Regions from separate parts of the Kitasatospora sp. NBC_01302 genome, predicted to be linked through region 3. Evidence: riboswitches for the same ligand, from Rfam matches in the RefSeq annotation. Region 3 holds a riboswitch; each other region holds the start of a gene.
The links. Region 3 has a riboswitch for cobalamin ahead of OG294_RS02810 (HoxN/HupN/NixA family nickel/cobalt transporter). Riboswitches for the same ligand answer to the same signal wherever they lie in the genome.
Positions count from the first base shown of each region.

Region 1: linked by a shared signal. The riboswitch ahead of OG294_RS25510 (ribonucleoside-diphosphate reductase subunit alpha) and the one ahead of OG294_RS02810 (HoxN/HupN/NixA family nickel/cobalt transporter) in region 3 are both predicted to bind cobalamin.
Region 2: linked by a shared signal. The riboswitch ahead of OG294_RS10775 (HoxN/HupN/NixA family nickel/cobalt transporter) and the one ahead of OG294_RS02810 (HoxN/HupN/NixA family nickel/cobalt transporter) in region 3 are both predicted to bind cobalamin.
Region 4: linked by a shared signal. The riboswitch ahead of OG294_RS12710 (cobalamin biosynthesis protein) and the one ahead of OG294_RS02810 (HoxN/HupN/NixA family nickel/cobalt transporter) in region 3 are both predicted to bind cobalamin.

Region 1 is NZ_CP108404.1:5,808,129-5,811,728, reverse strand. It holds gene OG294_RS25515 (glycosyltransferase family 39 protein) at 1-745, shown strand, start outside; cobalamin riboswitch at 821-949, shown strand; gene OG294_RS25510 (ribonucleoside-diphosphate reductase subunit alpha) at 1,211-3,547, shown strand; gene OG294_RS25505 (ribonucleotide-diphosphate reductase subunit beta) at 3,568-3,600, shown strand, end outside.
Region 2 is NZ_CP108404.1:2,560,025-2,563,624, forward strand. It holds gene tsaD (tRNA (adenosine(37)-N6)-threonylcarbamoyltransferase complex transferase subunit TsaD) at 1-896, shown strand, start outside; cobalamin riboswitch at 943-1,157, shown strand; gene OG294_RS10775 (HoxN/HupN/NixA family nickel/cobalt transporter) at 1,192-2,319, shown strand; partial or broken gene OG294_RS10780 (cellulase family glycosylhydrolase) at 2,638-3,333, shown strand.
Region 3 is NZ_CP108404.1:582,407-586,006, reverse strand. It holds gene OG294_RS02820 (CbtA family protein) at 1-7, shown strand, start outside; gene OG294_RS02815 ((2Fe-2S)-binding protein) at 4-765, shown strand; cobalamin riboswitch at 888-1,028, shown strand; gene OG294_RS02810 (HoxN/HupN/NixA family nickel/cobalt transporter) at 1,115-2,239, shown strand; tRNA gene OG294_RS02805 (tRNA-Ile) at 2,368-2,444, opposite strand; gene OG294_RS02800 (glycerophosphodiester phosphodiesterase) at 2,699-3,490, shown strand; gene OG294_RS02795 (MFS transporter) at 3,487-3,600, shown strand, end outside.
Region 4 is NZ_CP108404.1:3,091,094-3,094,693, reverse strand. It holds gene OG294_RS12720 (putative cobaltochelatase) at 1-15, opposite strand, end outside; gene OG294_RS12715 (cobyric acid synthase) at 51-1,577, opposite strand; gene OG294_RS12710 (cobalamin biosynthesis protein) at 1,574-2,539, opposite strand; cobalamin riboswitch at 2,572-2,753, opposite strand; gene OG294_RS12705 (XRE family transcriptional regulator) at 2,964-3,600, shown strand, end outside.

The sequences.
Region 1 (3,600 bases), 5.2 Mb from region 3:
GCTGGCGGCCCGTCGGCACGCCGCCCTGCTCGCGGCCTGGGCGCTGCTGCCGCCGCTGGTGACCTTCGCCACCGCGAGCTGGCTGCACCTCTTCCTCAACCGCTACCTGCTCTTCACCCTGCCGGCCTGGGCGCTGCTGGCCGCCGCCGCGGTCTGCCGCATCGCCGGGCCGCTCACTCGCGAGGCCCGCCCCGCACTGCCGCGCCGGCTGCTCAGCTGGGTGCTGGTCGCCGCCGCGGTCGCCGGACTCGGCTGGACGGCCTGGCCCGGGATCCGGGCGACCCATCAGGACCTTGCGGGCGAGCCGGACTACGACCAGCTCACCCGGATCATGCTGCACGACCAGCAGCCCGGCGACGGCATCGTCTACAGCGGGATCCTGCAGGAGCGGATGTCGATGGCCTACGAGCTGCGCGACGTCAGGACCGCCCCGAAGGATATCCTGCTGCAGAAGTCGGCCGCCGTCACCGGCCTCTACTCGGCCCAGGAGTGCGACGACCCGGACGCCTGCGCGGCCAACACCAACCGGATCTGGCTGGTGTCCACCGGCACCGGAGCCGACCCGCTGGCCGCGCTCCCGCCGCAGACCGCCGAGGTGCTCCGCAGCCAGTTCCAGGCCACCCGGACCGACGCCCTCCCCTGGGTCAAGCTGGTCCTGCTGAGCCGGGTCCACCCCTCCCGCCGGGCCTCGGTGGCGGACGACCTCGGCGACCACAACGTGCAGATGGCGCCTGGCACCAGCTGACATTGCGGCCATCTGGTGTCGGTTTCACCACTCCACGCGACACTACATATGGGGTTGCTCGAAGCGGCTACCACTACATGTATGCTCACTCTCGCTGTCGACGCAGGGGAATCCGGTGGAAGTCCGGGACTGCCCCGCAACGGTGAGCGGCTGCGCCCACGGGTGCCCGCGAGTCCGGTTACCTGCCGACGGTGTGCCACCGGGCTTCCCCGCAGACGCCTTCATGCACAGCTGTACCGTCCGGCCTCGCGGGCAGGCCAGGGTGGATGACGCGCGCCGGAAAGTTTCGGCGTGCTGTTCTGCCCTGCCGCGCGCGCGGGCCACGGACTCCGCCAGTCCGCCGCCGCCACAGGAGAGAGCGCCTTGACCGTCGTTGACTCAGTTACCCTGCCCTCACAGGGTTCTTCCCCCAGCCTCCGGCCTGGCGGTGCCTCCAACGACGCCCAGACCGACCCCGGGGCCGCGCTGCTTCGGCTGCTCACCGACCGAAGCACCGACCTCCCCCAGGTGGACCCCGGCCACGTCGCCGCCGCCGCGCTGCGCGGCCGTCACGCCGGTTCGGACTTCGCCGAACTGCGCGGGCTGGCCGTGGACGCCGCAGCCTCGATGATCGCCGAGGACCCCCAGTACTCGAAGCTGGCCGCCCGCCTGCTCGCCCAGGAGATCGCCGACGAGGCGATCGGCCAGGGCGCCCTGTCCTTCGCCGCCTCGATCGCGGTGGGCCACACCGAGGGCCTGATCGGCGACAGCACCGCCGCCTTCGTGGCCAAGCACGCCGAGGCCCTGGACGCGCTGATCGACACCCGCGGCGACGACCGGTTCGAGTACTTCGGCCTGCGCACCGTGCAGTCCCGCTACCTGCTGCGCCACCCGATCACCCGCAAGGTGATCGAGACCCCGCAGCACTTCCTGCTCCGCGTCGCCTGCGGCCTGGCGGTCGGCGACGACGAGCAGTCGGTGCGCGAGGTGGCCGAGCTCTACGCCCTGATGAGCGCGCTCTCCTACCTGCCCTCCTCGCCCACCCTGTTCAACTCCGGCACCCGTCACCCGCAGATGTCCAGCTGCTACCTGCTGGACTCGCCGCTGGACAACCTGGACTCGATCTACTCCCGGTACGCCCAGATCGCCCGGCTGTCCAAGCACGCCGGCGGCATCGGCCTGTCCTACTCCCGGATCCGCTCGCGCGGCAGCCTGATCCGCGGCACCAACGGCAAGTCCAACGGCATCGTGCCGTTCCTGCGCACCCTGGACTCCTCGGTCGCCGCCGTCAACCAGGGCGGCCGTCGCAAGGGCGCGGCCTGCGTGTACCTGGAGACCTGGCACGCGGACATCGAGGAGTTCCTGGAGCTGCGGGACAACACCGGTGAGGAGGCCCGCCGCACCCACAACCTCAACCTGGCGCACTGGATCCCGGACGAGTTCATGCGCCGGGTCAACGCCAACGCCGACTGGTCGCTCTTCTCCCCCGCCGACGTCCCCGAGCTGGTCGACCTGTGGGGCGCGGAGTTCGACGAGGCGTACCTGAAGGCCGAGGCCCAGGGCAAGGCCGTGCGGACCATCCCGGCCCAGACCCTGTACGCCCGGATGATGCGCACCCTGGCGCAGACCGGCAACGGCTGGATGACCTTCAAGGACGCCTCCAACCGGGCGGCCAACCAGACCGCGCTGCCCGGCCGCACGGTGCACTCCTCCAACCTGTGCACCGAGATCCTGGAGGTCACCGACGACTCCGAGACCGCGGTCTGCAACCTGGGCTCGGTCAACCTCGGTGCCCACGTGGCCGACGGCGCCACCGCCGGCGACCTGCTGAACGCGATGGACTGGGCGCGCCTGGACGCCACCGTGCGCACCGCGGTGACCTTCCTGGACCGCGTGGTGGACATCAACTTCTACCCGACCACCGAGGCCGGCGCCTCCAACTCGCGCTGGCGCCCGGTGGGCCTGGGCGTGATGGGCCTGCAGGACGTCTTCTTCAAGCTGCACCTGGACTTCGACTCCGCCGAGGCCAAGCAGCTCTCCACGCTGATCGCCGAGCGCATCATGCTCACCGCCTACGAGCGCTCCAGCGAGCTGGCCGAGAGCTTCGGGCAGCACCCGGCCTACGCCGAGACCCGCGCCGCCCGCGGCGAGCTGCACATCGACCACTTCGCCACGGCGCCGCACTGGCAGGACCGCTGGGACGCGCTGCGCGCGAAGATCGCCGCCACCGGCCTGCGCAACTCGCTGCTGCTGGCGATCGCCCCGACCGCCACCATCGCCTCGATCGCGGGCGTGTACGAGTGCATCGAGCCGCAGGTCTCCAACCTCTTCAAGCGCGAGACCCTCTCCGGCGAGTTCCTCCAGGTCAACCCCTACCTGGTGCGCGAGCTCAAGGAGTTGGGCGTCTGGGACCAGCAGACCCGCGACGCGCTGCGCGACGCCAACGGCTCGGTCCAGGAGCTGGGCTGGCTGCCCGCCGAGCTGCGCTCGCGCTACCGCACCGCCTGGGAGCTGCCGCAGCGCGCGCTGATCGATCTGGCCGCCGCGCGGCAGCCCTACATCGACCAGAGCCAGTCGCTGAACCTCTTCATGGCCGCACCGACCATCGGCAAGCTCAGCTCGATGTACGCCTACGCGTGGAAGGTGGGTCTGAAGACCACCTACTACCTGCGCTCGCGCCCGGCCACCCGGATCGCCCAGGCCGCCAGCGGCGCCGCCAAGACCGCGGTCCCGGTGCCCTCCCCCACCATGACCGCTGAGGAGCAGGCCGCCGCCATCGCCTGCTCCCTGGAGAACCCCGAGTCCTGCGAGGCCTGCCAGTGACCACCCCCGCGCGCGACAAGATGCTGCTCGACCCCGGCTTCGAGCTGACCCTG
Region 2 (3,600 bases), 2.0 Mb from region 3:
CGGTGGTGCGCGAGGCGCTCGACCGCGCCGGCCTCACCCTGGCCGACGTCGGCGCGGTCGCCGTCACCACCGGCCCCGGCCTGTCCGGGGCGCTGCAGGTCGGGGTGGCCGCCGCCAAGGGCTACGCCTTCTCGCTGGGCGTGCCGCTGTACGGGGTGCACCACCTGGCGGGGCACGTGGCCGCCGCGACGCTGGACGGCGGGCCGCTGCCCGACCCGTGCGTGGTGCTGATCGTCTCCGGCGGCCACACCTCGCTGCTGCTGGTGCGCGACCTGGCCAAGGACCCGATCGTGCACCTCGGCGACACCCTGGACGACGCGGCCGGCGAGTGCTTCGACAAGGTGGCCCGGATCCTGGGCCTGCCCTACCCGGGCGGCCCGGCGATCGACCGCGCGGCCAAGGCGGGCGACCGGTCCGCCGTCCGCTTCCCGCGCCCGCTCAGCGGCCGGGCGGACCCGCCCTACGCCTTCTCCTTCTCCGGTCTCAAGACCGCCGCCGCCCGCTGGGTGGAGGCGCAGCGCGCGGGCGGGGCCGAGCCGCGGGTCGCCGACGCCGCCGCCGCGCTGCAGGAGGCGATCGCCGACACGCTGACCCGCAAGGCGGTGCGCGCCTGCCGCGACCACGCGATCGGCACCCTGGTGCTGGTCGGCGGGGTGGCCGCCAACTCGCGGGTCCGTGCGCTGGCCGAACGGCGCTGCGCGGCGGCGGGCATCGCGCTGCGGGTGCCGCCGGTGGGCCTGTGCACCGACAACGGCGCGATGGTCGCCGCCGTCGGCGACCTGCTGGTGCGGGCCGGGGCCGAACCCGCCCCCGCGGAGCTCTCGATCGACCCCTCGGCCCCGCTGGAGTTCGCGCGGCTGACCCCGACGGCACGGGAGCCGCAGCTCACCGGGTGAGGTGCGTCGCAGTCGGCCGGGCTTGTCGACATGACGACCCAGCACCTACGGTGTTGATCGCCGTGGTGTTCGGGAAGACCGGTGACGGACCCTCAACAGGGGTTCCAGACCGGAGCGGCCCTCGCCACTGTGATCGGGAAGTGTCCGCGTCGCGCCCGTCCACGACGGGCCGCCACCGGGCGCCGCAAGGCGCCCGGGAAGGCGAGCCGCGGACACGTTCGACCCGTCAGCCAGGAGACCGGCCACGGCACCTTACGAGAACTGTCCACGAGGTGCTGGAGAGGCGTTCCCTGCCATGAGTCTGCCCGAAAACCCCGTCATACCCGCCCCGGCCACGACAGCCCCGGCGACCACCACTCCCCCGCGCTGGCAGCGCGCCGACACGATCCGCACCTCCGGGCTGCTGGCGGTCATCGTGGCCATGCACGTGGTGGGCTTCGCCGTCCTGCTGGGCATGGTCGCCCCGCACCACTACCAGGTCGGCGGCCAGGTCTTCGGCCTCGGTCTGGGCGTCACCGCCTACACCCTCGGCATGCGGCACGCCTTCGACGCCGACCACATCGCCGCCATCGACAACACCACCCGCAAGCTGATGGCCGACGGCCAGCGCCCGGTCTCGGTCGGCTTCTGGTTCGCCATCGGCCACTCCTCCATCGTGATGGCGATGGCGGCGCTGATCGCGATGGGCGCCAAGATCGCGGGCACCCTGGTGGACGACAAGTCGGACGCCCATGTGACGCTCGGCGTGATCGGCACCAGCGTCTCCGGCAGCTTCCTCTACCTGATCGCCGCGCTCAACCTGGTCGCCCTCGTCGGCATCTACCGGGTCTTCAGGGCGATGCGGGCGGGCCAGTTCGACGAGCACGAGCTGGAGAAGCACCTGGCCAACCGCGGCTTCATGAACCGGATCCTGGGCCGGCTGACCAAGTCCATCAGCCGCCCCTGGCAGATGTACCCGGTCGGTGTGCTCTTCGGACTCGGCTTCGACACCGCCACCGAGGTGGCGCTGATGGTGATGGCGGGCTCCGGCGCCGCCGCTGGGCTGCCCTGGTACGCGATCCTGCTGCTGCCGCTGCTCTTCGCCTCGGGCATGAGCCTGTTCGACACCCTCGACGGCACCTTCATGAACTTCGCCTACCACTGGGCGTTCTCCAACCCGGTCCGCAAGGTGTACTACAACCTCACCATCACCGGGCTCTCGATCGCGGTGGCCTTCTTCATCGGCACCATCGAACTGGTCGGCGTGCTGCACGACCAGCTGGACCTCACCGACCCGGTCAGCGGCTGGATCTCCGGGATCGACCTCAACAACGTCGGCTTCGTGATCGTCGGCCTGTTCGTGGTGGTCTGGGCCTGCGCGCTGGGGTACTGGAAGTTCGCGGGGGTGGAGAAGCGCTGGGGCGGGGCCCCGGCCGCTGACTGAGCCTCACGGCCCTCCCGCCGCCGCCGTCCACCGACTCGGGTGTACGGTCGACCGGACGGCCCCGGGTGACCTCGGGGGACCGAGGAGCCAGGCGGGGGCCGGGCGGGAGGAACGATGCGGCGGCGCCATCTCCAGCGGCCGGAGCGTCAACGGCCGTGCCCGCGGTGGACGGTGGCGGCCGTCCTGTCGCTCGCGCTGCTGCTGACACCGCTGCTGGCCGGCTGCGGCGGCGGCTCGCACCCGCGGCCGACGCCGCCCACCCCGCCCGCGCCGACCCGCCCGGTCACCGGAATCGCCTACGGTGACCGGCTGGTCTGGATGTCGGACGCCGACCTGGCCGCCGCGCTCGACACCGCCGTGCAGGTCGGCGCCACCCTGGTGCGCGCCGACCTGTCCTGGGACGACATCCAGCACAACGGTCCGGGCGACTACGCCTGGCACCTGTTCGACCGGGTGGTCGCGGCGGCCGACGCACGCGGCCTGAGCGTGCTGCCGGTACTCACCGCCACCCCGCCGTGGGCCCGGTCGCCCGGCTGCACGGAACCGGCCTGCGGGCCGCACGACGCCGCCCGGTTCGCCGCCTTCGCCGCGGCCGCCGCCCAGCGCTACGCGCCGCGCGGAGTGCACGACTGGGAGCTGTGGAACGAACCCAACCTGACCACCTTCTGGGCGCCGGCGGCCGACCCGGCCGGCTACGCCGCCACCGTGAAGGCGGGCGCCGCCGCGCTGCACCACGCCGACCCGCACGCCTTCGTGGTGCTCGGCGGCCTGGCCCCCACCGACAGCGGGCACGGCGACCTGGCGCCGACCGCCTTCCTGGCCGAGGTGGCCCAACAGGGCGCCACCCGGGTGGTGGACGCGGTCGGCTACCACCCGTACTGCTACCCCTACCTGCCCAGCGCGAGCACCTCGTTCGGCACCGCCTGGGAGCAGATCGACCGGACCAAGGAGAGCCTGCGCAGCGTGCTCACCCAGGCCGGTACTCCTCGACTGCCGATCTGGCTCACCGAGTTCGGCGCGCCCACCGGCGGACCGGGCGCGGCCTCGGACGGCTCGCCGGGCGACATCGGCCCCGGCACCACCCATGTCACCGAGGCCCGGCAGGCCGAGATCGCCGCCGACGGCGTGCGCACCGCGGCCGCCGACCCGGGCATCGGCGCGCTGATCTGGTACACCGACCGGGACAATCCCGCGGCGACCGGCGCCGGCGCGGGCGGCAGCACCGAGGACTGGTACGGGCTGCGCCGCGCCGACGGCAGCGCCAAGCCCGCGCTCGCCGCG
Region 3 (3,600 bases):
CGCATGACCCGGCAGCTCCCCGGGGCCGCGATGCCGCAACGGCTCGCGGCCTTCGGGCCGTTCTTCGCCATCGACTGCCACGACGACGGACCGGTCCTGCCGCCGTGGCGGCCGATGGCCGAACTGCTCGACGATACAGCCGTGTTGCGGGAGCGCGTGGCCGGCGTCCGCACCTACCTGGCGGCGGCCGGCGGTCAGCCGCTGGAAGCGGTGGAGGAGCGGGTGGCCGCCTCGGTGACCCACCTCGGCCTGGCCGCCAGACTCGTCTCGCCGGCCTTCGCCGTCGCCGTCCTCGACGGGGCGGTGCTCCGGCACGGCCTGCGCGAGGCCCGCTGGCAGCCGGTGCCCGGCGGCATGTTCCCGCTCTCGTTGCCGCAGCAGGTCCTTGAACCCGTCGCCGACCGGGTCGAACTCGCCGACCGGTTGGGCGCGGACCTGCTCGACGGCCCGGTCCGGGAGTTGAGCGAGGCGCTCGGCGCCGGGTTCGGCGTCTCGGCGCGGATCCTGCACGGCAACGTGGCCTCCGCCGTCAACGGCGCCGCCGCGGCCATCGCCCGCTCGGCCCCTCAACTGGCGCCGGGCGCGCGCGAACTGGTCGCTCAGCTGCTCGCCCGTGCGCCCCTGCAGGGCGCGGGCACCGCGGCCGACGACGGCACCGGGTTCCGCCGCCGCAGCTGCTGCCTGATCTACCGGGCCGCCCCCGACCACGCGGGCGCCCTGTGCGGGGACTGCGTCCTCACCGCACCCCCGGGCCACCGGGGATAGCAAGAGAGTGCCTTGCCGAGACACGATATGACGATCCGTCGGACTGCGACGGCCCGCGAAGCCGTCCGGCGCAGAGTTTCCCGGGTCTTGACCTGTGTGGACTTGAGTCCGGTGGGAGCGGCTCACTAGCCTGGCAAGGTTGCAGCCGCCTGCTGTGACGGTGTGCCAGCAGCGAAGTCCGGTGTGAACCCGGCACTGTCCCGCAACGGTGATGTCCCCCTCGGGGGGCGAGTCCGGTCGCCTGCTGCCGTGCCACGGATTCCCGCCTCGACGGAAGGACGGCCCGCCCGGCCCGCCGTGGCCGACTCGGGTGTGCCGCCCTGTCCGCGAGCATCCCGAGGAGGATGCCTTGCCCGCTCCGGCAACCCGGTTCAGAACGATGCGCGACGCGCTGCAGCCCTCCGAGTGGGGACGCCTGAGCCTGATGGCCCTGGTGATCCTGGCCCTCAACGGCCTCGGCTGGGGCATCTTCGTGTTCGCGGTCCTGCCGCACCACTTCCACTACGACGGGCTCGGCATCGGGATGGGCGTCGCGTTCACCGCGTGGACGCTGGGTGCCCGCCATGCCTTCGACGCCGACCACATCTCCGCGATCGACAACGTCACCCGCAAGTTCATGGCGGAGGAGAAGCGCCCGCTGGGCACCGGCTTCTTCTTCGCGCTGGGCCACTCCACCATCATCTGCGTGGTGGGCATCGGCCTGACCATCGCCGCCAAGGCCGTCTTCGGCGCGGTGGTCGACCCGAACTCCAGCTACGAGACCGTCGGCGGCGTCATCGGCACGGTCACCTCGGCGAGCTTCCTCTACCTCATCGCGCTGCTCAACCTCGTCGTGCTGGCGGGCATCGCCAAGGTGTTCCGGGCCATGCGGCGCGGCACCTTCGACGAGGCCGAGCTCGAACGCCAGCTCCAGGCACGCGGGTTGATGTACCGCTTCTTCGGCCGCTTCATGCGCACGATCAAGCACACCTGGCAGATGTTCTTCGTCGGCCTGATCTTCGGCATCGGCTTCGACACCGCCACCGAGGTCGTGCTGCTCGCCGCGACGGCCTACGCCGCCACCTCCGGCCTGCCGTTCTACGCCGTCCTCGCGCTGCCGCTGCTCTTCGCCGGCGGCATGACGCTGTTCGACACCCTGGACGGCTGCTTCATGAACTTCGCCTACGGCTGGGCCTTCGCCAACCCCGTCCGCAAGGTCTACTACAACCTGGTCATCACCGGCCTGTCGATCGCCGCGGCCTTCCTGATCGGCACCATCGAGCTGCTCGGCGTGCTCACCTCCGAGCTGCACCTCAAGGGCGCCTTCTGGGACTTCATGGCGAACTTCGACATCAACAAGGCGGGCTTCGCGATCGCCGCACTGTTCGCGCTGACCTGGATCGTCGCGCTGGTCTACTGGCGCTACGGCAAGGTCGAGGCCCGTTGGAGCACCCCGGCCGGTACACCGTCAGTGGACGCCAAGGAACTGGCCTGACGGGCGCTCGCAGCAGTCAGGTGAGCGCAGGAAGCTCCACCCGCCCTCGCCCCGGGCGCATGGGCGCGTAGGGGAGTGGGGGAATGCCACAATGCCCGGAGTGGATAACCACTCCGGGCATTCAGCGCTGGTGGGCCTAACAGGACTTGAACCTGTGGCCTCTTCCTTATCAGGGAAGCGCTCTAACCGTCTGAGCTATAGGCCCGTGCCGCACGGAAACTTTAGCTGATCAGCTGCTGAACTCAAAAACCCGTTTCCTCGATGGTGGGGCCAGGGGCCAGGCCAATGCGCAGATCGCGCAGCGGATGTACCTCGCCGAAGGGGCCTGGCATACTTCGCCCCGCTGGGTACTGGCGAGTAGCAAACTCGGCAGGGCGGTGCTGCTCGCCACGAAGGGCGCTACAGTTCCTCCCACTCTGACCCCGACGTCGTTCCCCTCACAAAAGCTCGGAGCCCGAGATGCACCCCTTCCTCGACCACCGGGGGCCGCTGGCCTTCGCTCACCGGGGAGGTGTGATCGGCCATCCCGAGAACTCGCTCGCCGCGTTCTCGGCGGCCGTCGCCCTCGGCTACCGCTACCTGGAGACGGACGTCCACGCCACCGCCGACGGTGTGCTGGTGGCCTTCCACGACTCCCGCCTGGACCGGGTCACCGACCGGGCCGGCGCGGTGGGCGAACTGCCCTGGAGCACGGTCGGCGAGGCCCGGATAGGCGGCACCGAGCCCATCCCGCTGCTGGAGGACCTGCTCGGTGAGTTCCCCCGGGCCCGTTTCAACATCGACGTCAAGGCGGCCCCCGCCGTCGGGCCGCTGGTCGAGGTGATCCGCCGCACCAATGCGTGGGACCGGGTCTGCGTCGGCGGATTCTCCGACACCCGCCTCGCCGCCGTGCGTGCCGCCGCCGGACCCCGGCTGGCCACCTCGCTCGGCCCGCGCGAGGTGGCACGGCTGCGGCTGCGCTCACTGGCCGGACCGCTGCTCCCGGGGCGAGGGGCGTCGTGGGCGGGGGTGTGCGCGCAGGTTCCCGAGCGGCACCGGGGCGTGCGGGTGGTCGACCGGGCCTTCGTGCGCGCCGCCCACCGCGCCGGCCTGCAGGTTCACGTCTGGACCGTGGACGACGCCACACGGATCAGGGCTCTCCTGGACCTGGGCGTGGATGGCATCATGGCCGATCGCATCGACGTCCTGCGGGACGTGTTCACGGAGCGCGGCTGCTGGACCGACGGAAACACGCTGATGGGAACCTCATGAACACCGCGACCCACCTGCCTGACCACTCGTCGGCGGCCACCGACACCCGCGCCCTGCGCCGGACGCAGTTCGGCTGGTACATGAACGACTGGGCCAATGCCGCTTTCTCG
Region 4 (3,600 bases), 2.5 Mb from region 3:
CCGCAGGTCCGCCATGCCGACGATCGCGGTGAAGGGGTATCGGACGTCGCTCACGGGCGGTCACCTTCCATAGTGCGCGCAGCCGGCGCGCCCGGGGGTACGAACGGTGCGTCGCCGACGACGCCGCCCTCGATCAGCCGCCACAGCGCGTCGGTGTCGGCGTGCTCCTCGATCAGGTCGCCCAGCCGGTCCAGCCGGGCCTCGCGGGCGGCGGCGAACGCGGTGTCGGGGGCCGGGGTGAAGTCCCGTCCGGCGAGCGCGGCCACCTCGCGCAGGAACGCGCGGCGGAAGCCGTCGTTCTCCAGCGCCCCGTGCCAGGTGGTGCCCCAGACCGCGCCCTCGCGGCAGCCGTCCAGGAAGGCCTCTCCGCCCTCCACGGTCACCACCCCGTGGTGGATCTCGTAGCCCTCGACCCGCTCGCCGAAGGCCTCGCCGACCGGTCGGGCGAGCACCTTCTCCGGGCCGAACTCGACCGCGGTCGGCAGCAGCCCCAGACCGTCCACCTGCCCCGCGCCCGACTCCACGACGTCGGTGATCCGCCGCCCCAGCATCTGGTAGCCGCCGCAGATCCCGAGCACCGGGCGTCCGGCGGCGGCCCGCTCGCGCAGCGTCCGCTCCAGGCCGCGCTCGCGCAGCCAGGCGAGGTCGGCGACGGTGGCCCGGGTGCCGGGCAGCACCACGAGGTCGGCGTCGGCCAGCTCCTCGGGGCGGGTGGCCCAGCGCACCAGCACCCCGGGTTCCTGGGCCAGCGCGTCCAGGTCGGTGAAGTTGGACAGCCGGGGGAAGCGCGGCACGGCCACCCGCAGCACGTCCGCGCCGTACGGGCCGACCGCCTCCGTGTGCGCCACCGCGGTGGACAGGTCCAGCGAGTCCTCGGCGTCCAGCCACAGGCCCGCCAGCATCGGCAGGGTGCCGAGCACCGGACGGCCGGTCAGCTCGTGCAGCATGTCCAGGCCGGGCTTCAGCAGCCGGGCGTCGCCGCGGAACTTGTTCACCAGCCAGCCCGCCACCAGGCGCTGGTCCTCGGCCGAGAGCAGCGCCAGGGTGCCGAACATCGCGGCGAACACCCCGCCGCGGTCGATGTCGCCGACCACCACCACCGGCAGCTCGGCGGCCCTGGCCAGGCCCATGTTGGCGATGTCGCCGGCGCGCAGGTTGATCTCGGCGGGTGAGCCCGCGCCCTCGCAGATCACCACGTCGAAGCGGCGGCGCAGGTCCGCCAGGCACTCCAGCGAGCGCTCCAGCAGATAGGGCTTGCGGTCCCGGTAGTCGAGCGCGCCGACCTCGCCGACCGGGCGGCCGAGCAGCACCACCTGGCTGCGCCCGTCGGCGCCCGGCTTGAGCAGCACCGGGTTCATCGCCGCCTCCGGCTCGACCCGGGCCGCCTGGGCCTGCATCACCTGGGCGCGCCCGATCTCGGCGCCGTCCAGGGTGACCATCGAGTTGAGCGACATGTTCTGCGCCTTGAACGGGGCCACCTTGACGCCCCGGCGCACCAGCCAGCGGCAGATCCCGGCGGTCACCACGCTCTTGCCGGCATCCGAGGTGGTGCCGGCCACCAGCAGTGCGTTGCTCATATCCGCTCCTTGTGGGTCAGCGTCCGCACGGCCAGGCGCAGCGCCACCGTGGTCCCCAGCGCCAGCAGCCCGACCCGGCGCGAGAGCCGGCAGGCCCGCTCGATGTCCGCCACCGCGACCGGGCGCAGTTCGGCGCCGAGCACCGGCCGGTGCTCCACCTTGGCGCCGTAGTGCAGCGTGCCGCCCAGGCGTACGCCCAGCGCGCCCGCGAAGGCCGATTCGGCCTGCCCGGCGTTCGGGCTCGGGTGCGCGCCGCCGTCGCGCCGCCAGACGCGCCAGGCGGTGTCCCGGCGCTCCGCCGCGGCCACCGTGAGCAGCGCGGTCAGCCGGGCGCCGGGCCAGCCGGCCACGTCGTCCAGCCGGGCCGCGGCCCAGCCGAACCGGCGGTAGCGCGCCGACTTGTGACCCACCATCGCGTCCAGCGTGTTGACGGCCCGGAACGCGAGCAGCCCGGGGGCGCCCGCGACCGCGCCCCAGACCAGGGCGTTGACCACGGCGTCGGCGGTGTTCTCGGCCACCGACTCGACCACGGCGCGGGCCAGCTGCTGCTCGTCCAGCGCGCTCGGGTCGCGCCCGCACAGGTGCGGCAGGCGCCGGCGGGCGGCTGCCAGATCACCGGCGGTCAGCGCGGCGCCGACGGTACGGGCCTCGCGGGCGAGCGAACTGCCGCCGAGCACGGTCCAGGTGGCGGCGGCGGTCAGCGCGGCGGCGCCCGCCCGGTGCCGGCCGGCCAGCTGCTGCACGCCCGCCGCGCCCGCCGCCACCGCGGTGACGCAGAGCGCGGTGTGCAGCGCCCCCGCCCCGCGGTGGTCGCGCCAGAGCGCGCGTTCCAGCCGTCCGGCCGCCCGGCCGAAGGCGGCCACCGGGTGGCCGCGGCGCGGGTCGCCGAACCGGGCGTCGGCGGCGTAGCCGGCCAGGGCGCCGAGGGCGTACGGCAGCGCGCGGTGGGAAACCCCCGCCATCTGTTGCGTGTCCTCACTCAGGGTCCGCGCCCTGGATCGACGAAACGGGGGCGAGAGTCTCCTGGCTCCCGGGTGGTGACGCACCCCCGGGCCTTCCAACGGCCCTGTGGCGGACCGCCGTGACCGTTCGTCGGGCGTGCTCCCCGGTGACAGTGGCGGGACCGCGCCGGATTCGCACCGGCTTCCTCTCCATGCCTCCGATTGGCCCAAGGATCCCATCACGCGCGCGAAGCGGGAGTCAACCAGGTCACCGGCCGAGTCGGTCACACCACCGGGGCGCCCGGGCCGGTGCCGGACCAGCGGCGGGGGCGCCGGCCGGCGCCCCCGCCGCTGGCCGATCGTCCAACGGCGGTCGGCGGGCCGCCGACCGGCTTCGTGCGTTCCGCGGGTGGGGGCGCCGCGACCCCGACTCTAGCGTCGGCCCATGCGAAGAAGCAGGCCACCGGCCCCCACCCCGGTCCCGTTCTCCCCGCGGGCCGCCCGCGCCCACCGCGAGAGCCTCGGCCTGACACCCGAACAGGTGGTGCGCGCGATGTCCGCGCACGGCGTGCGCCTGCTCGCGCCCCACCTGACCGCCTGGGAGAGCGGCGAGCTGCGCCCCACCGAGCGGGAGTTCATCGCGCTGGCCCGGGCCCTGTGGTGCCCGGCGGCCGAGCTGATGGGCGCACCGCCCGCCTCGCTGCGCGACTTCCGGGTGGCCCGGGAGCTGACCGTGGAGCAGGCCGCGGCCCGGATCGGGATGGGCCCGGACGCCTACCTCGGCGCCGAGCGCACCGGGCGCTGGAGCGGAACCCCGGAGCAGAGCGCCGCGCTGGTCGAGGTGCTCGGCCTGACCCTGCGGGACCTGGTGCTGCGGGTGTGCGGCGCGGGCGAGGCGCTCGACCAGCGGCTGCGGAGTTGCGTCGAGGGGCGCTGGCAGGCCCAGCTGCCGGCGGTGGCGGCGCTGGTGCCGGTGCCGCGGCCGAGCCTGGCCGCGGTGCTGGCCGCGCTCCCGGGCGAGTACCAGGTGGCCTCGCACTGGGGCGCCGGCTCCTGGGGCACCCCGGCGCCCGCCGCAAAGG